2 regions of the Pseudomonas sp. Q1-7 genome follow, and region 2 is predicted to be linked to the other one. Evidence: riboswitches for the same ligand, from Rfam matches in the RefSeq annotation. Region 2 holds a riboswitch; the other holds the start of a gene.
The links. Region 2 has a riboswitch for cobalamin ahead of cobG (precorrin-3B synthase). Riboswitches for the same ligand answer to the same signal wherever they lie in the genome.

Region 1: it holds a riboswitch for cobalamin, as region 2 does, so the genes downstream of both, btuB (TonB-dependent vitamin B12 receptor) here and cobG (precorrin-3B synthase) in region 2, are expected to answer to the same signal.

Annotation. Positions count from the first base shown of each region.
Region 1 is NZ_CP116304.1:2,148,230-2,158,067, forward strand. It holds gene PJW05_RS09980 (fimbria/pilus outer membrane usher protein) at 1-916, opposite strand, end outside; gene PJW05_RS09985 (fimbrial biogenesis chaperone) at 920-1,657, opposite strand; gene PJW05_RS09990 (NAD-dependent deacylase) at 1,896-2,666, shown strand; gene PJW05_RS09995 (C40 family peptidase) at 2,736-3,350, shown strand; gene PJW05_RS10000 (C40 family peptidase) at 3,494-4,018, shown strand; gene PJW05_RS10005 (O-methyltransferase) at 4,026-4,676, shown strand; cobalamin riboswitch at 4,978-5,191, shown strand; gene btuB (TonB-dependent vitamin B12 receptor) at 5,259-7,130, shown strand; gene cobO (cob(I)yrinic acid a,c-diamide adenosyltransferase) at 7,144-7,755, shown strand; gene PJW05_RS10020 (cobyrinate a,c-diamide synthase) at 7,755-9,044, shown strand; gene bluB (5,6-dimethylbenzimidazole synthase) at 9,041-9,691, shown strand; gene cbiB (adenosylcobinamide-phosphate synthase CbiB) at 9,688-9,838, shown strand, end outside.
Region 2 is NZ_CP116304.1:882,948-892,785, reverse strand. It holds gene cbiE (precorrin-6y C5,15-methyltransferase (decarboxylating) subunit CbiE) at 1-790, opposite strand, end outside; cobalamin riboswitch at 871-1,152, shown strand; gene cobG (precorrin-3B synthase) at 1,240-2,556, shown strand; gene PJW05_RS04045 (precorrin-8X methylmutase) at 2,553-3,179, shown strand; gene PJW05_RS04040 (precorrin-2 C(20)-methyltransferase) at 3,176-3,925, shown strand; gene cobJ (precorrin-3B C(17)-methyltransferase) at 3,925-5,580, shown strand; gene PJW05_RS04030 (OprD family porin) at 6,058-7,320, shown strand; gene PJW05_RS04025 (ISL3 family transposase) at 7,489-8,691, shown strand; gene PJW05_RS04020 (2-hydroxyacid dehydrogenase) at 8,965-9,838, opposite strand, start outside.

The sequences.
Region 1 (9,838 bases), 1.3 Mb from region 2:
TCGCAAAGGGACCGGGCGCCACCGTGGTCTGGTAGAGCTCGTTGCCGTCCTGGCGAATCACCACCCGCGCATTGCTGTTGGCGATACCGTGCACGGTCGGGGCGTAGCCGCGCAGCGAGTCGGGCAGCATGCGCTCGTCGCTGGCCAACTGGATGCCGCGATAACCCATGCTGGACAGCAGTTGGCCGCTGGTGAAGGTCTCGCCCACGGTCACCTCGCTCTGCAGGCCCGGCAGGCTGCGCTGGGCGTAGGTGCGCAGGGACTTCCAGACGCTGGGCATGTCGTTGCCCGTGTTCAGGCTGGCCTGGTGGCGCAGGCGCCAGCCGGCCAGGTTGAGCCCGGCGTTGAGCCCCAGGTAGCTGGAATGGCTGTGCCCGTCCCGCGCGGTGACCCGGAAGTGGCTGGCGTTGTAGCCGATGAAACCGAGGCTGCCGCCGTCATCCCATTCTTCGACGGGGATGTGTCCGCGCGGCAGGCTGTGCAGCGACGCCTGGGGAATCGACAGCTCCAGGCGCAGCCGTGGAAAGTCCAGCCGTTCGCTGGCGCCGTCGAGGCTTTCGGCCAGGTGCCGGCAGGAGGGGTTGGCCGCGGCCGGCAGTGGCTCGAGCAACTCGGGGAGTACGCCGAAGGCGGCCAGGTCCTCCGGGCTGAAGCAGGCTTGCAGCCTGTGGTCGGCGTCTTCCTCGAAACGCAGGTCCCGGCGGCCGAGGGACTCGCCATTGAGGATGACGTCCACCCCATACGTGCCGGGGACGGCGGCATTGGGCCGGTTGAAACGGGTCAGTGACTGCCCGCTGGCGACACCGCGCAGCAGATGGCTGTCGAAGCTGTAGCCGGCGGCGTCCGTCCCCGCATGGGCCGGCGCCGCTGTCGCCAGCGCAAGGGCCAGCGGCGCGAGTGCTGTGAAACGTCCCATGTCTCAGCGGGTCAGCGGAATGTGCTTTTCCAGTCGCCCGCCGAGGTCGGTGACCAGGAGCAGGCGCAGGCTTTCGGGCTGGCCGGGAAGGCTGTCGCGCCGTACCCGCCATTCGGCCTTCGAGAAGGGCGGCAGGCTGCTGTCGAACGCCACCGGCGCGCGTTGCTCCCGCAGCCCTGCGTCGACTTCGGAAAAGGTGACGAAGTAGCCGGTGGGGTTGCGGACGCCGATCAGCCAGTGGTCGCCCTCGGCGCGGACGTCGAAGCTCAGCAGGTCGGGCACCTGCTGCGGAGCCTGGGCGATGGTCTTGGGGCGGTAGAACACCTTGAGGCGGTGGCGGGGCATGATCACGAACTGGTTGCGGCCCTCCTGGTCGACATGGCTCGGCGGAATCTGCAGCACATTGAGGAAGAACAGCGATTCGCGATCGGCCGGCAGTTCCTCCCCGGTGAAGCGCAGGCGAATGGACTGGCCGGAGCGGCCTTCCATGCGGAACACCGGCGGCGTGACGATGAAGGGGGCGTCGGCCGTTTCCGGCGTCGAATCCTCGGAGCCCCGGTCCATCCAGGCCTGGACCAGGCTGGGGTATTCGGCCCGGTTGCTCATATGCAGCGAGCGCTCGCGGGCGTCCGAGGGATAGAGGATGCGGCTGCCGGTGATCACGACATTGGCGTTGGCCTGGCCGGCGAGCCAGGTGCCGCAGACGAGGGTGAGGCTGATGAGGAGGCGAATTTTCGACATGAACGGGCTCGCGCCGCCGCAGGCGTGGCTGCGCGGCATTGGGTAAGCGTTGGGGCAGGCCCTTCGGCGGGGCGCTGGTTCAGGGCTGGGGATGGTAGGAAGCGGCGGCCGTGCGGCGAATGGGACGAATCCGAATCAGCGCAGCGGCCCGATGCTGGGAGCCTGGCCGGCATTGCGCGTAAGCTTGCCCCGTTCCGCCCGGCGCGGAGGGCGGCGAGGCGCAGAGGAGGATATCGGGATGCAGGACCACGACATCGCACAGGTCGCAGCCGTGCTCAGGGACGCTCGGCGAATCCTGGTCATCACGGGGGCGGGGTTGTCGGCCGATTCGGGCCTGCCGACCTACCGGGGGCTGGGCGGGCTGTACAACGGCGTGACCGAGGAAGGCTTGCCGATCGAAGAGGCGCTGTCCGGTCCCATGCTGCAGCGCAACCCGGCGCTCTGCTGGAAATACCTGGCGCAGCTCGGCCATGCCTGCCTGGGCGCCCGCCCGAATGCCGGTCACGACGCCATCGCCCGCCTGCAGCAACTGAAGCCCGAATGCTGGGTACTGACGCAGAACATCGATGGCTATCACCGCCAGGCGGGGTCGCCGCCGGAGCGGCTGATCGAGATACATGGCGAACTGTCGCCGCTGTATTGCCAGTCCTGCGGGGCGGAAAGTTCCGACCTCACCCGACATCTGGCGGGCGAAATGCCTCCCAGGTGCCGGGAATGTGGTGGTATCCTCCGACCGCCCGTGGTGCTGTTCGAGGAAATGCTCCCAGAGCAAGCCATCGACAGCCTCTACGCCGAGCTACGCAAGGGATTCGATGCGGTGATCTCGGTGGGAACCACGGCGAGCTTTCCTTACATCATCGAGCCCGTGCTCCGCACCCGCCATGCAGGCGGTTTCACCGTGGAGATCAATCCGGCGCTCACCGACCTCAGCCCCGTGGTCGATGTTCACCTCAGAGGAAAGGCCTTAGATATTCTGCAAGGACTGCTGAGTCACATTTTGGGCGATTAAATTTGCAAATCGATTTGATAGAGGGCATAGTCGCGCCTTCATCAAATTCCAGTCGACACGGTCGTGCCCATGCTGAAGCGCTTCGCACCCCTCGTGCCTCTCACCTTCGTCCTGTTTCTCGCCGCTTGCGCGAACACCGCGCAGCAGCAACCGCAGTTCCAGAGCCAGGCGCCCGTAGCCGATGGCGCGCCGGATTCGCTGCTCGCCGATCGCGAGCCCACCGCCCTGGACCTGGCCAACCTCACCGACGACGAGCCCTACCAGATGCCCTCCCTGGCCGACGGCCTGCTGGAGCGCGGCTTCGAACTGGTCGGCACGCCTTACCGCTTCGGCGGCCGCTCCCTGAAGACCGGCTTCGACTGCAGTGGCTTCGTTGGCTACCTGTTCAAGGAAGAAGCCGGCATCCAGCTGCCACGCTCGACCCGCGAGATGATCAACCTGGACGCCCCGGTGATCGCCCGCAGCGAACTGCAGCCCGGCGATATCGTGTTCTTCAACAACCGTGGCCGCGGCCGCGTCAGCCATGCAGGCATCTACATCGGCGACGACCAGTTCATCCACTCCAGCAGCAGCCGTAGCGGCGGTGTCCGCGTCGACAGCCTCGATGACCGCTACTGGAAGGCCAGCTACATGGAAGCCAAGCGCGTCCTGGCGCTGAACACCCCGCATCCGCTGCATCGCTGATCTCGCCGGTTGCGAGACGACAAACCGAGGCGGCCCCAGTGGCCGCCTCGGCTTTTTTCTGCCTGAGCGTACAGCTTTTTCTTGCAATATCACTGTGCGATCAGCACATTAGCGAGGATTCCTCAAGTCAGGACTGACTTGCCATGCTTGCACCGGACCGCTTCGCCATCCTTGCCCTGGCCGCGCTGCTCACCGCTTGTGCGAGCAAGGCGCCGCCTTCCTCGCCCGTCGTCATATCCCCCGTCCCGCAGCAGTTCTCGCCGGCTGCCGAAGACGTCTTGTTTCGCGCCCTGGGCCTGGTGGGCACGCCCTATCGCTGGGGCGGCAACACCCCGGACAGCGGCTTCGATTGCAGCGGCCTGATCGGCTACGTCTACCGCGACGCCGCGGGCATCAGCCTGCCGCGCACCACCGGCGAGCTCCTCGCCATGCGCGCCCCCAGCATCGGCCTCGATGCTCTGCAGAGTGGCGACCTGGTGTTCTTCGCCACCAACGGCGGCGGCCAGGTCAGCCATGCCGGCATCTATGTGGGGGAGGGGCGCTTCGTCCATGCGCCGCGCACCGGCGGAACGGTGCGCCTCGACAGCCTGTCGGACGGCTACTGGCAGCGCAGCTATCTCAGCGCCAAGCGCGTAATCTTCGACCCACGCATGGCGCAGAACCCCTGAGGCCCCCATGACCAACCGCACGCTGAACCTCGACGACGCCCTCTACGGCTACCTCCTCCAGGTCTCGCTGCGGGACACGCCGCTGCTCGCCCGCCTGCGCGCGGAAACCGCCGCGCTGCCCATGGCTCGCTGGCAGATTGCCCCGGAGCAGGGCCAGTTCATGGCGCTGCTGGTGAAGCTGATCGGTGCCCGGCGCATCCTCGAAGTGGGCACCTTCACCGGCTACAGCGCCCTGTGCATGGCCGCCGAACTGCCCGCCGAGGGCCGCCTGATCTGCTGCGACCTGCCCGGCGACTACAACGCCATCGCCCGTCGCCATTGGCAGGAAGCCGGCCTCGCCGACCGCATCGAACTGCGCCTGGCACCGGCCCTGGAGACGTTGGCGCAGTTGGACAGCGGCAGTTTCGACCTGATCTTCATCGATGCCGACAAGGCCAATTACCCGGCCTACCTGGAAGAAGGGCTGCGCCTGGCGCGCCAGGGTGGCCTGATTCTTTTCGACAACGTGTTGTGGAGCGGCCGCGTGCTCGAGGCCGCACCGGACAGCGCCGACACCCGCGCCATCCAGGCCCTGAACAGCGCGCTGAAAAATGACGCACGCGTCGATCTCTCGATGCTCCCCGTGGGCGATGGCCTGACCCTCTGCCGAAAACGCTGAGCCGCATACCCGCGCCGCCGGTTGGCGCCAAGCGCAGCGCGGCCCAATGGCGCGATTACCGGCATGGGCTCGTTGGGTTTCGTGCCTCAACCCAACCTACGGCGGACCGCATGCGCTAACGGGTATGCCGCCACCGGGACCGCAGGTTGGCGCCAAGCGCAGCGCGGCCCAATGGCGCGATTACCGGCATGGGCTCGTTGGGTTTCGTGCCTCAACCCAACCTACGGCGCGCTGCAGACGCTGAGCGGCATCCTTGAACCGAGGGGGTGGCTCGAATTGACGCTGCCTCCCCGAGTCTCTAACCTTCGCCGCTGCCTCAGGTGCCCCATGGCTTCGGCCAATGGGGTGAAACAGGGAAGCCGGTCCATTCCTTCGAAGAATCCGGCGCTGCCCCCGCAACGGTAGGCGAGTAGACAGCCGCAATCGGCCACTGTGCCCCTGGCATGGGAAGGCGCGGCACGGGAGTTTCGGCTCCACTCGCAAGCCCGGAGACCGGCCTGGCGCAAACAGGGCATCGCGGAGCCTTCCGCATGCAGTATTCCTTGTAGATGTCGCGCGGGTGGCACGACGGAGACCCAGACCTTGATTCGCAAGCCTTTCTTCAGGCCGGCGGCGCTTGCGCTGCTCGGCGGAACCTTCATTTCCCCCTCCCTGGTCGCGGCGCCGCTGACCCTCGACGAGCAGGTGGTTACCGCGACCCGCAGCGAGCGGCCGGTGCGCGCCAGCCTCGCCGCTACCACGGTCATCGACCGTGAAGAAGTCGAGCGCAGCCAGGCGCGTTCGGTGCCCGAGCTGCTGCAGAAGGTGCCGGGCGTGACCCTCAGCAACAACGGCGGTCCGGGCAAGAACACCACGCTGTTCCTGCGTGGCAGCGAGTCCGACCACGTGCTGGTGCTGATCGACGGCATCAAGGTGGGTTCGGTGAGCGCCGGCCTCACCGCCTTCCAGGACCTGCCGGTGGAGTTGATCGAGCGCATCGAGGTGGTCCGTGGTCCGCGTTCCAGCCTCTACGGTTCCGAAGCCATTGGTGGGGTGATCCAGATCTTCACCCGCAAGGGCGGCCAGGAAGGGGCCAAGCCCTGGTTCTCCGCCGGCTACGGCACCCACGACAGCTACGAAGGCAGCGCCGGGGTTTCCGGGGGGGACGGCAAGGGTTGGTACAGCCTGGGGGTCAGCAGCCAGGACACCGACGGTATCAACTCCCGCCGTCAGGGCAGCGACTACTACGAGCCGGACGCCGACGGCTACCGCAACCTCTCCGGCAACCTGCGCGCCGGCTATCGTTTCGACAACGGCCTGGAGCTGGATGGCACGCTGATGCGCGCCAAGGCCCACAACGATTACGACGACATCGACTCGTCGGGCTTCTTCCACCCACAGGGCGGCCACAATGCCAACGCAGACAACCGCCAGGAATTGCTGGGCGGCCGCGTCCGCTACAGCCCGGCGGAACGCTGGGATGTGACCCTGCAGGCCGGCCGCAGCGAGGACAAGAGCACCAGCCACACCGATGGCGTGTTCGATGCGCGCTTCGACTCCACCCGCGACAGCGCCTCCTGGCTCAACGACCTGACCCTGGCCGAGGGGCATGTGCTGACCCTGGGCTACGACTGGCAGCGCGACCGGATCAGCAGCTCCACCGCCTTCGACAAGGACTCCCGCAAGAACCAGGGCGGGTTTGCCCAATACCTCGGCCAGGCCGGTCGCCAGGACTGGCAGCTGGCCCTGCGCCGCGACGACAACGAGCAGTTCGGCACTCATGACACCGGCAACGCCGCCTGGGGCTATGCCCTGACCGAAGCGCTGCGTTTCAGCCTGAGCTACGGCACCGCCTTCAAGGCGCCCAGCTTCAACGAGCTGTACTACCCCGGCTACGGCAATCCCGACCTGGATGCGGAAACCTCGGAGAGCTTCGAAGCCGCCCTCGCCGGTCAGCACGACTGGGGCCACTGGTCGATCAATGCCTACCGCACCCATGTGGATGACCTGATCGCCTACGACTCCACCCTCGGCCCGTTCGGCGGCCCGAACAACATCGGCAAGGCGCGCATCGATGGCCTCGAACTGGTGGTCGGCAGCCACTGGCTGGGCTGGGACTGGAGCGCCAACGCGACCTTTCTCGACCCGGAGAACCGCGAGTCCGGTGCCAACGATGGTAATGAACTGCCGCGTCGGGCCAAGGAAATCTTCAATCTGGACCTCGATCGGCGCATCGGCCGCTTCGGCGTCGGCGCCACTGTGCATGCCGAAGGCCGCAGCTATAACGACCTGGCCAACCGCGAACGCGTTGCCGGTTACGCCACGGTGGACCTGCGCGGCGAATACTGGCTGACCGAGGAGTGGCGCCTGCAGGCCAAGGTCAGCAACCTGCTGGACGCCGATTACGAAACCGCCCTGGACTATAACCAGCCGGGACAGGCGGTGTTTTTCACCGTCCGTTACCAGGCCCTGTGAGGAGGAACGTCCGATGAGCGAATCCGCCGAACGCGATGCCCGCCACAAGGCGCGCATGCAGCGCAAGAAGGCCGTGGTCGACGAAAAGATTGCCCAGGCCCAGAGCGAGTACGGCCTGCTGCTGGTGCACACCGGCAATGGCAAGGGCAAGAGCAGTTCCGCCTTCGGCATGGTTGCCCGTGCCTTGGGCCACGGTCTCAAGGTGGGCGTGGTGCAGTTCATCAAGGGCGGCATGTCCACCGGCGAGGAGAACTTTTTCCGCCGCTTCCCCGACGAGGTCAGCTACCACGTGATGGGCGAGGGCTACACCTGGGATACCCAGGACCGCCAGCGCGATATCGAGAAGGCCCGCGCGGCCTGGGCGGTGGCCCGCGGCCTGCTGGACGACCCGCGGATCGGCCTGGTGGTGCTCGATGAGCTGAACATCGCCCTCAAGCACGGCTACCTGGAGCTGGACGAGGTGCTCAGGGACATCGAGTCCCGCCCCGAACGCCAGCACGTGGTCGCCACCGGCCGTGGGGCGCCCCAGGGCCTGATCGACGCCGCCGACACCGTCACCGAGATGAGCCTGGTCAAGCACGCTTTCAAGGCCGGCGTGAAGGCCCAGAAGGGCGTGGAGTTCTGATGGATCACGCCTGTCCCGCACTGTTGATCGCCGCCCCGGCTTCCGGCCAGGGCAAGACCACCGTCACCGCCGCCCTGGCGCGCCTGCACACCCGTCAGGGGCGGCGGGTCAGGGTGTTCAAGTGCGGGCCGGATTTCCTCGATCCGATGATCCTCGCCCGTGCCTCCGGCGCGTCGGTCTACCAACTGGACCTGTGGATGATCGGCGAGGCGGAAAGCCGCCGCCTGCTCTGGGAAGCGGCGGGGGAGGCCGACCTGATCCTGATCGAAGGCGTCATGGGCCTGTTCGACGGCTCGCCCTCGGCCGCCGACCTGGCACGGCACTTCGGTGTGCCGGTGCTCGGGGTGATCAACGGCGCAGCCATGGCGCAGACCTTCGGTGCCCTGGCCGTGGGCCTGGCTACGTATCAGCCGGACTTGCCCTTTGCCGGCGTGCTCGGCAACCGGGTCGGCAGCCAGCGTCACAGCGAGCTGATCCGCGACAGCCTGCCGGACTGGATTCGCTGGTACGGCTCGCTGCCGCGCAGCGCGGATGTGGAGCTGCCCAGCCGCCACCTGGGGCTCGTACAGGCCGAGGAGCTGGCGGACCTGGATGCTCGCCTCGATGCTGCCGCCGATGCCCTGGCCGCCAGCGCCGAAGTGGCCTTGCCGCCCCCGGTGACCTTCGCGGCCCCCGAGCCGCAGTCGCTGGGCAACGAACTGGCCGGCGTACGTATCGGCGTCGCGCGTGATACCTCCTTCGCTTTCCTCTATCAGGCCAACCTCGATCTGTTGCAGCGCCTGGGCGCCGAGCTGGTGTTCTTCTCGCCGCTGAACGATGAGCGCCTGCCCGAGGTGGACAGCCTTTACCTGCCGGGTGGTTATCCCGAGCTGCACCTGCGCCAGTTGCAAGGCAACCGCGCGATGGCCGAGGCCATCCGTGCCCACCATGCGGCCGGCAAGCCGATCCTCGCCGAATGCGGCGGCATGCTCTACCTGCTGGCGTCCTTGACGGACGCAGGGGGCGAGTGCGCCGAGCTGCTCGGCCTGCTGCCCGGCCAGGCACGCATGCAGAAGCGCCTCGCGGCCCTGGCCCTGCAGGAGGCGCCGCTGCCCGAAGGCAGCCTGCGCGGGCACACCTTCCATCATTCGTTGCTGGATTCGCCGCTCCAGCCCCTGGTGCGTGGCCTGTGCCCCAATGACAAACCGGTGGCCGAGGCGGTGTTCCGCATCGGCCGGCTGACGGCGTCCTATATCCACTTCTACCTGCCGTCCAATCCACGGGCGGCGGCGGAGCTGTTCCGACCATGAGCGAACACGCCTTCAGCCCGGATGAGCGCGCGGCGGTCTACCGGGCCATCGCCGAGCGACGCGACATGCGCCACTTCAGCGGTGGCGAGGTGGCCCCCGAGCTGCTGGCGCGGCTGCTGGAAGCGGCGCATCACGCGCCCAGCGTCGGCCTGATGCAGCCCTGGCGCTTTATCCGCATCACCTCCACCGAACTGCGTCGACGCATCCATGCCCTGGTGGAAGCCGAGCGGGTGCGCACCGCCGAAGCCCTGGGCGAGCGCTCCGATGCCTTCATGACGCTCAAGGTGGAAGGCATCCTCGATTGCGCCGAACTGCTGGTGGCGGCCTTGATGGACGGCCGCGAGGCCCACGTGTTCGGCCGTCGCACGCTGCCGGAAATGGACCTTGCCTCGCTCTCCTGCGCCATCCAGAACCTCTGGCTGGCGGCTCGCGCCGAAGGCCTGGGCATGGGCTGGGTGTCGCTTTTCGAGCCCGAGGCCCTGGCTGCGCTGCTGGGCATGCCGGCCGGCAGCAAGCCACTGGCGGTGCTCTGCCTGGGGCCGGTGGCGGCGTTCTATCCGGCGCCCATGCTGGCCCTGGAAGGTTGGGCGCAGCCGCGCCCGTTGGCCGACCTGGTGTTCGAGAACCAGTGGGGGGAGCGCCCATGAGCCTGGGTTTCCTCACCCTCGGCGCGGTGGCGCTGGATGCCCTGTTCGGCGAACCGAAGGGCTGGCATCCGCTGGTGGCCTTCGGCAGGCTCGCCAGCCGCCTGGAAGGGCGTTTCAATCCGGGCGGACGTGGCTGGCGCAGCCACG
Region 2 (9,838 bases):
TGCCGATGGAGCCGCAACCGGCGCCCACGTCCCACAGCAATTCACCCGGACGTGGCGCCAGCCGCGCCAGGGTGATGGCGCGCACGTCGCGCTTGGTGAGCTGGCCGTCGTGGCGGAAGGCGTCGTCCGCCAGGCCGGTGGTCAGGGGCAACGCACGGGTGCCCGCGTCGCCCTGGACTTCGATGGCCAGCAGGTTGAGCGCGGCGTTGTCGCCCGCCGGCCATTCACCGGCGACGCCGTCGATACGCCGCTCCCGTTCGCCCCCCAGGTGCTCCAGCACGGTCAGCCGGCTGCAGCCGAAACCGCGCTCGGCCAGCAGCGCCGCGACGGCGGCCGGGCTGCTGCCGTCGTTGCTCAGCACCAGCAGGCGGGCGCCTTCATGCAGGTGGGCATTCAGCACGGCCAGGGGCCGGGCGACCAGCGACAGCAGGACCACCTCCTGCAGCGGCCAGCCCAGGCGGGCAGCCGCCAGCGAACAGGACGAAGGCGCGGGCAGCACACGCATTTCCGCGCTGGCAACCTGCCGCGCCAGGCTGGCGCCGACGCCGAACAGCATGGGATCGCCGCTGGCCAGCACGCAGATCGGCGTACCGCGTTTTTCCAGCACCGGCGCCAGAGAGAAGGGGCTCGGCCAGGGCGTGCGGCGGGCGCGGATGCAGCGGGGCAGCAGGTCGAGCTGGCGCGCTCCGCCGACCACCTCGGCGGCGTCCAGCAGGGCGTGACGGGCCGCCTTGCCCAGGCCCGCGTAGCCGTCTTCGCCAATACCAATCACTGTCAGCCAGGGCTGCATTTGCCGTCCTCATTTCCGAAATCGCCCGGGATATCCGGCTTCCGACAGGCAGCCTTTTCCCCGCTCCGGGCAAAGCGGGCATAATAGCGCCCTTCATCGGTCGCCGGCGCTCACCTGACGAGCCCGGCCTAAGAGGGAACACGGTCGAGCCGTGGCTGCCCCCGCAACTGTAAGCAGCGAGTCCATGCATTCCAGATTGATCGAAAGCGTCGCGCGCGAAGATTAGGCAAGGCCGTCGCCAACGCCCCCATCATCGAGCGCAGCAGCATTTGCTCAACCTGAACAGGCCACTGAATTTTCGGGAAGGCCGCAGAGGACGACGACCTGCCAGCCAGGAGACCTGCCGGTGGAACCAGTCGCGTGTGCGCGCATCGAGCGGGGTGTATCGGTGCAACGTTGTCCCTTGCCAAGGGAACCGGGTCGCCGCGACGCCAACCATGGTGACCTGAGTGAAGCACGCGCAACCCACAGTCCCCTCCGTCCGCCCCTCGGCCTGTCCGGGGTTGCTGCGCATCGTCCAGGCCAGGGACGGCGGCATCTGCCGGATCAAGCTGCCCTGTGGCCGCCTGGGTTCGAGCCAGGCCCGCGCCGTGGCGGCCGCGGCGACCGCATACGCCGCTGGCGTGATCGAGACGACCAACCGTTCCAACCTGCAGATTCGCGGCGTGAAACCGGGCGGCGAGGGCGCGCTGATCGGGGCCCTGCTGGCCGCCGGCCTGGGCGCGGGCTCCCCCGGCGCCGACGATGTGCGCAACCTGATGGTCAGCCCGCTGGCCGGCCTCGACGGCAGCGCCCTGGTGGATATCTCGCCGCTGGCCGAACGCATCCTCGCGCTGCTGCAAGACCAGACGCGCTTCCACGCCCTGTCGCCCAAGTTCGCCCTGCTGCTGGACGGCGGCGAGGCCATGGCGATGCTCGACCATCCCCACGATCTCTGGCTGTCGGCCATGGGCGATGGCGATCAGGCACTGTTCGCCTTCGGCCTGGCGGGCTGTCCGCCGCACGCCGCTGGCGATGCCCCTGCCCTGGCGGCGGTAGCGCGCGACCAGGTGCCCGCCCTGGTGGAAGCCGTGCTGGCGCTGTTCCTCGAACTGGCGACACCCGAGCAGACGCGCATGCGCCACCTGCTCGCCCAATACCCGGAGGGCGACCTGCTGCTGCGTCTGCAGCAGCGGCTGGACGTTCCCCTGTTGCCGGCCGGCGACTGGTGCCGCCCCACGCCACAGCCCTTCGCCCACCTGGGCACGCACGCCGGCCGCCACGTCGGTGGCGCCCCCGCACTGGGCCGGCTGGGGGCCGCTCAGCTCCAGGCGCTGGCCGAACTCGCCGACGACCTGGGCGACGGCAGCCTGCGCCTGACGCCCTGGCAATCCCTGCTGCTGCCCAACGCGCGGCACCCTGACGCGGTCCTGCGGGCCATGGGGCGACTGGGCCTTGCCACCGGGGCGAGCGAGCCCTTCGCGCGGCTGGTCGCCTGCACCGGTTCCGCCGGCTGCACCCGGGGCCTGGCCGACACCAAGGCCGACGCCCTGGCCCTGGCGCCGCGGCTGCCGGCGGACGCCGTGGTGCACCTCAGCGGCTGCCCGCGCTCCTGCGCCGCCGCCCATGTGGCGCCGTTTACCCTGCTGGCCAGCGGCCCGGGGCGCTATGACCTGTACCAGCGTGGCGGCGCCGGCTTCGGCCGGCTGCTGGCGCGCGACCTCAGCATCCAAGAGGCCGGCGAACGGCTGGCCACGCCTCCTGACACCTGGAGTTCCACCCCATGATCGAATACATCCGCGATGGTCAGGAGATCTATCGCAACTCCTTCTCCATCATCCGCGCCGAGGCCGATCTCAGCGGTATTCCCGCCGACCTGGAAAAGCTCGCGGTGCGGGTGATCCACGCCTGCGGCATGGTCGACGTGGTGGCGGACCTGCGCTTCTCGCCCGGCGCGGGCAGCGCCGGCCGCGCGGCGCTCGCCGCTGGCGCGCCGATCCTCTGCGATGCGCGCATGGTGGCCGAAGGCATCACCCGCGCGCGCCTGCCGGCGGACAACCGGGTCATCTGCACCCTCAACGATCCGGGCGTGCCGGAGCTGGCCCGCGAACGCGGCAATACCCGCTCGGCGGTAGCGCTGGAGCACTGGCGCGAGCATCTGGAAGGCAGCGTGGTGGTGATCGGCAATGCCCCCACCGCGCTCTTCTACCTGCTGGAAATGCTCGATGCCGGCGCCCCCAGACCGGCGCTGATCCTCGGCTTCCCGGTGGGTTTCGTCGGCGCGGCGGAATCCAAGGACCTGCTCGCCGCCGACAGCCGTGGCGTGCCCTACGTGATCGTACGCGGGCGGCGCGGCGGCAGCGCCATGGCGGCGGCGGCGGTCAACGCCCTGGCCACGGAGGTGGAATGATGGAACGCAAGGGACGGCTGATCGGCCTGGGCGTGGGCCCCGGCGACCCCGAACTGATCACCCTCAAGGCCCTGCGCCTGCTGCAGTCGGCCGCCGTGGTCGGCTATTTCGTGGCCAAGGCGAAGGCCAGCCAGGGCCAGGGCGGCAATGCCTTCGGCATCATCGAGCAGCACCTCGGCGAGACGCAGCAGCGCATGCCTCTGGTCTACCCGGTGACCACCGAGAAGCTGGAACCGCCGCTGTCCTACGAGACCGTGATCAGCGACTTCTACGACACCGCCGCCGCACAGGTCGCCCAGCATCTGGACGCCGGTCGCGACGTGGCGGTGATCTGTGAGGGCGACCCATTCTTCTACGGCTCCTACATGTACCTGCACGACCGCCTGGCCGCGCGCTACGAGGTGGAAGTGGTGCCCGGCGTGTGCTCCATGCTGGGCAGCGCGGCGGTGCTCGGCGTGCCCCTGGTGTACCGCAACCAGAGCCTCTCGGTACTCTCCGGCGTGTTGCCGGAAGACGAACTCAAGACGCGCCTCGCTGACGCCGAAGCCGCCGTGGTGATGAAGCTCGGGCGCAACTTCGACAAGGTGCGCCGGGTGCTGCAGCAGCTCGGCATCGCCGACCGCGCTCACTACGTGGAGCGCGCCACCATGGCCAACCAGCGCATCGTGCCGCTGGACGAGGTGGACCCCATGGCCTCGCCCTACTTCTCGATGATCGTCATCCCCGGCCAGCAGTGGAGAGGCTGATGCAACAGCGCAACGCACCGGCCATCCTGCTTCTCGGCGCGAGCGGCCTGCCGGTCGCCCGGAAAATCCAGGCGCTTTATCCACAGGCGCGCATCCTCGGCCTCGCCGGCCGGGTCGAAGGCGCCGACGCCCACTACGCGGAGTTCGGAGAAACCCTGCGCGGGCTCTATCGCGAGGACACGCCGATCATCGCCCTGTGCGCCGCCGGCATCGTCATCCGCACCCTGGCACCGTTGCTGGCGAGCAAGGGTGCCGAGCCACCGGTACTGGCCCTGGCGGAGGACGGCAGCGCCGTGGTGCCGCTGCTCGGCGGCCTTGGCGGGGTCAACCGCATGGCGCGGGAAATCGCCGCCGCGCTGGACGTGGCGCCGGCCATCACCACCAGCGGCGAACTGCGCTTCGGCACCTGCCTGCTGGACCCGCCGGCGGGCTATGCCCTGGCCGATATCGAGCAGGGCAAGCGCTTCGTCGCCGACCTGCTCGGCGGGGAAAACGTGCGGGTCGAAGGTGCCGCGCCCTGGCTGGAGGACGCCCGTCTGCCCCTGGCCGAGACGGCGCGACGGGTCATCCAGATCACCGCCGAGGCTCGTCCCGCCGAACGCGACGAACTGCTCATCCACCCCCGCGTCGTCCTCGCCCGCATCCATGGCGACGTAACGGCCGACAGCCTGCACGAGGCGCTATCCACCGCCGGGCTGGCGCCGCAGGCACTGGCCTGCCTGCTGGCGCCTCGCGAGCGCATGACGGATGCCGCCTTGGCGGCCAGCGCCGCCGCACTCGGTGTGCCGTTGCGCTTCATCGAGGGCGAAGCGGCCCTGCCCCCCTTGCATCATCAGGGCGAAACCCTGGACCTCCACCTCGCGGCGCAACCGCTGGACCCGAAGGATTTCGGCCAGCCGCGCGGACGCCTGAGCGTGATCGGCCTCGGCCCCGGCGCCGCCGAATTCATGGTGCCGGCCGCGCGCAGGGCCCTGGACGAGGCCGAGGACCTGCTCGGCTACGACACCTACATCCGCATGGCCGGACCGTTGCGCCCCGGCCAGGTGGCCCACTGCACCGACAACCGTGAAGAACTGCAGCGTGCCCGCCACGCGTTCGAGCTGGCCGCCAGCGGCCGCCGCGTGGTGGTGGTGTCCTCCGGCGATCCGGGGGTGTTCGCCATGGCCGCCGCCGTGCTCGAAGCCCTCGACGACGCCCGCGATCCCGACTGGCTGCGGGTGGAGCTGCAGGTGTACCCCGGCGTTTCCGCCGCCCTGGCCACGGCGGCCAAGGCCGGTGCGCCGCTGGGCCACGACTTCTGCCTGATTTCCCTGTCGGACAACCTCAAGCCCTGGGCCGTGATCGAGGACCGCCTCGACCATGCCGCCGCCGCCGACCTGGCCATGGCCTTCTACAACCCGATTTCCCGGGCCCGCCCCTGGCAACTGGGCCGCGCCCTGGACATCGTCGCCCGCCACCGCAAGCCGGAAACGGTGGTGGTGCTGGGCCGGGATATCGGCCGCCCGGCGGAAAAGCTCACGCTCACCAGCCTCGGCGAACTGACCCCGGATCAAGTGGACATGCGCACCCTGGTGATCGTCGGCTCGTCGCTGACCCGCCGCGTGCCCAAGGGCAATGGCGAGGATTGGGTGTATACGCCGCGCTGGTATCGCTGAGCGCTCCCCCGGGATGGCGTAGAGCGAAGCGAAACCCATGCCGATCTCCATGGAGACGCCTCGTTATCGTACAACCACCATCCGTCGCCCTTTCCCCTGACGTCCCCAGCGCCCTTGAACTAAAGCCTTATACGCGTTGACAACGGCGAAGCAGCCTGTTGATAATCGCCGCCATGTTGTACGACAACGTATAACAGAGCATAAGAACAAGACTGCCACAGGGGCCCACCATGACCCTCGACTTCCCAGGCTTCACTGCATCCCGCCAGGCCTGCGCCAGCCAGGCCATTCTCCCGTTTTCCCGGCGCGCCCGACTGGCGCCCAGCGGATTCGCCGACGGCTAGCCGCGGCTGATACCTGGCCACCCGGCCAGATCATGCCCTGAGTCCAGGGCCACACCTTGCCCCCACCCTGTCGATGTGCGCACGCCGCGCGCAGGGGCCGGCTCAACCCAAGAAACCCCGGAGCACAACAACAATGATCCTCCGCACCGCCCTTCACTCCACCCTCCTGGGGGCCGGCAGCCTCGCCTGCGGCCTCGCCCTGTTGCCCGCCAGCGTCCACGCCGCCGGCTTCGCCGAAGACGCCAAGGTCGGCCTGAACCTGCGCAACTTCTACATCAACCGCAACTTCGTGAACCCGACCAACCCCCAGGGCAAGGCCGAGGAATGGACCCAGAGCTTCATCCTCGACGCCCGCTCCGGCTTCACCGAAGGGCCGGTGGGGTTTGGCGTGGACCTGCTCGGCCTGCTTGCGGTCAAGCTCGACGGCGGCAAGGGCACCCGCGGCACCCAGTTGCTGCCGGTGCATGACGACGGCCGCCCAGCCGACGACTTCGGCCGCCTGGCCGCGGCCGGCAAGATGCGCGTGTCGAAGACCGAGTTGAAAGTCGGCGAATGGATGCCGGTGCTGCCGATCCTCCGCGCCGACGACGGCCGCTCCCTGCCGCAGACCTTCCAGGGCGGCCAGGTCACCTCCCAGGAGCTCGACGGCCTGACCCTGTACGGCGGCCAGTTCCGCCAGAACAGCCCGCGCAACGACGCCAGCCTGGAAGATATGTCGATGAACGGCCGCGCCGCCTTCACCTCGGACCGCTTCAACTTCGCCGGCGGCGAGTACGCCTTCAACGAGAAGCGCACCCTGGTCGGCCTGTGGTACGCCGAGCTGGACGACATCTACCAGCAGCAGTACCTGCAACTGACGCACAGCCAGCCCGTGGGCGACTGGACCCTGGGCGCCAACCTCGGCTACTTCGACGGCAAGGAGAACGGCAGCGCCCTGGCCGGCGACCTGGACAACCGCACCTGGTCCGCCCTGCTCTCCGCCAAATACGGCGGCAACACCTTCTCCCTCGGCCTGCAGAAGGTCAGCGGCGACAACGCCTGGATGCGCGTCAACGGCACCAGCGGCGGCACCCTGGCCAACGACAGCTACAACTCCAGCTTCGACAACGCCAAGGAAGAGTCCTGGCAACTGCGCCACGACTACAACTTCGCTGCCCTCGGCGTGCCCGGGCTGACCCTGATGAACCGCTACATCAGCGGCGAGGACGCCCACATCGGCACGGTGACCGACGGCAAGGAATGGGTGCGCGAGACCGAGCTGGCCTATGTCGTGCAGTCAGGGGTGTTCAAGGCGCTCAGCGTGAAGTGGCGCAACGCGAGCGTCCGCCGCGACTTCAGCAACAACGAGTTCGACGAGAACCGCCTGATCATCAACTACCCGCTGTCGATTCTCTGATGCGCCGACCGGGATGGGGCTCCCTTCATCCCGGCTTTCCTCAAGGCACCTTCGGGTGCCTTTTTTCTTGGTTCTTCGCGGAGTCTGGGGGAAGAGCGCGTTGACAGTCAGGGAAGTGGGTAAATTGGCAGTCGCCAAACGAACCAACCCCCACTCCCTGCTGCCGCCGTGCATCCTATTGATCTTGCCCAGTTCTGGCCAGGCTACGAAGTCGTCGCCTGTCGCCCCTCTGCCGACAACACCCTGCTGATCGAACTCAAGCCTCGAGCCGACGCCATCCCCGAATGTGGGCGCTGCGGCCAAGCTTGTCCGCTGATCCATGAGTGCCGACTGCGTCGGGTACGCGATCGCGACTTGCTCGACCAGCGCGTTCTGCTCCAGGTGCCGGTGCGCCGCGTTGACTGCCTGCGCTGTGGGCGGGTGACCGAGCGGATCGCCTGGCTGGAGCCGGCGTCACGCCTGACGCGGCGCTTGCAGGCCTGGCTCGAGGCTTTGCTGCAACTGCTGCCGATCAGCCACGTCAGCCGCCTCACCGGCTTGCACTGGCACACGCTCAAGCAGCTCGATAAACGTCGCCTGGAAGCCGCCGTCGGCGCGTTCGATCCGGGCGAGGTGCGCCGGTTGGTGATGGACGAGTTCGCCCTGCACAAGGGCCATCGCTACGCCACGGTGATCATGGATGCCGAGCGGACACGGGTGCTGTGGGTGGGGCATGGCAACAGCCGTGAGGCGATTCGTCCGTTCTTCGAGCTGCTCGGCGAGCGCTGCCAACAGATCGAGGCGGTGGCGATGGACATGAACACCGCGTTCGACCTGGAGGTGCAGCGGCATTGCCCGCAGGCCGAAGTGGTGTACGACCTCTTCCATGTGGTGGCGCGCTACGGCCGCGAGGTGATCGACCGCATCCGGGTCGACCAGGCCAACCTGCTGCGCCAGGACAAACCGGCGCGCAAGGTGGTCAAGCAGAGCCGCTGGCTGTTGCTGCGCAACCGCGAGAGTCTGAAGGACGGGCAAGCCGTGCAGTTGCAGGAGCTACTCGACGCCAACCAGCCGCTGGCCACGGTCTACGTGCTCAAGGATGCCCTGAAGGAAGTCTGGTACGCCCCCACTGTGCGAGAGGGCTGGCGGCGCTGGCGAAGTTGGCTACGGCATGCTCGGGACAGCGGTCTGGCGCCGCTCCAACGCTTTGCCCGGAATCTGCGCAAATACGCCCGGGGCATCCTCGCCAGCGCCCGCTTCCCCCTGCACACCAGCGTCCTGGAAGGCGTGAACAACCGCATCAAGGTGATCAAACGGATGGCCTACGGCTTCCGGGACTCCCACTACTTCTTCCTGAAAATCAAGGCCGCCTTCCCCGGGAAAGCGCGATGAACCTTTTTCTTGGCAGGGATTCAAGCGCAGGCCAGGTAGGTTGGCGCCGAGGAACGAGGCCCAACGCGGCAAAGCCCGACCTCGCAGTGTTGGGTTTCGTACCTCAACCCAACCTACGGGAGGCCTGCGGCGCCTAAAAAAAATCGGCGCACTCGTGGTGCGCCGTCGCCGCGAATCTGCAGCTCAGTCCGTGGGAGTAATCCGGCGCCAGGCGTGTGGCCCGGCGCCGTATAGGAAGGCCGCCCGACGCGACCTCCGCTATCTGGGGGCGAGTCAGACCACCGGGGTGAGCAACTCGCCCTTGTCCGTGAAAGCCCGCAGGTTGGCGAACACCAGTTCCTCCATCTGCAAGCGGGTTTCCTCGGTGCCGCTGCCGATATGCGGCGCCAGCACCAGGTTATCCAGCGCCAGCAAGGCGTCTGGCACCTGCGGTTCGGCCTCGAACACATCCAGCCCGGCACCGCCCAGGCGCCCTTCCAGCAACGCCGCCACCAGTGCGGTTTCGTCCACCACCGAACCCCGGGAGACATTGACCAGGATGCCCTCCGGCCCCAGGGCGTCGAGCACCGGCGCCGAAATCAGGTGATGGGTGGCGGCGCCGCCCGGACAGGTCAGCACCAGGAAGTCGGACCAGCGCGCGAGCGCCAGCAGGTCCGCTTCGAAGCCGTAGGGCGCGTCGGCATCCGGCCGGCGATTGTGGTAGCGCACCTGCATGTCGAAGCCGCTTGCCCGGCGCGCCACGTCCTTGCCAATGCGGCCGAGCCCGACGATGCCCAGCCGCTTGCCGCTGACCTTGCGCGCCAGGGGGAAGTTGCCGGCGGTCCAGAGGCCCGCGCGAACGAAGCGATCCGCCGCGCTGATGCGCCGCGCGCAGTCGATCACCAGGCCCATGGCCAGGTCCGCCACGCAGTCGTTGAGCACGTCCGGCGTGTAGCTGACCTGGATGCCGCGCTGCCGCGCCGCCTCCACCGCGATGGCGTCGTAGCCGACGCCGAAGCTGCAGATGGCGCGAACGTTCGGCAGGCGTTCCAGCATGGCGGCGGAACAGCCGAAGCGCGCCGAGGTGACGACGATGTCGAAGCCGGCGCCCTGCCCGTCGAGAAAGGCCAGGGCATCGCCCTGGCACCACAGCGGCACGACCGCGTGC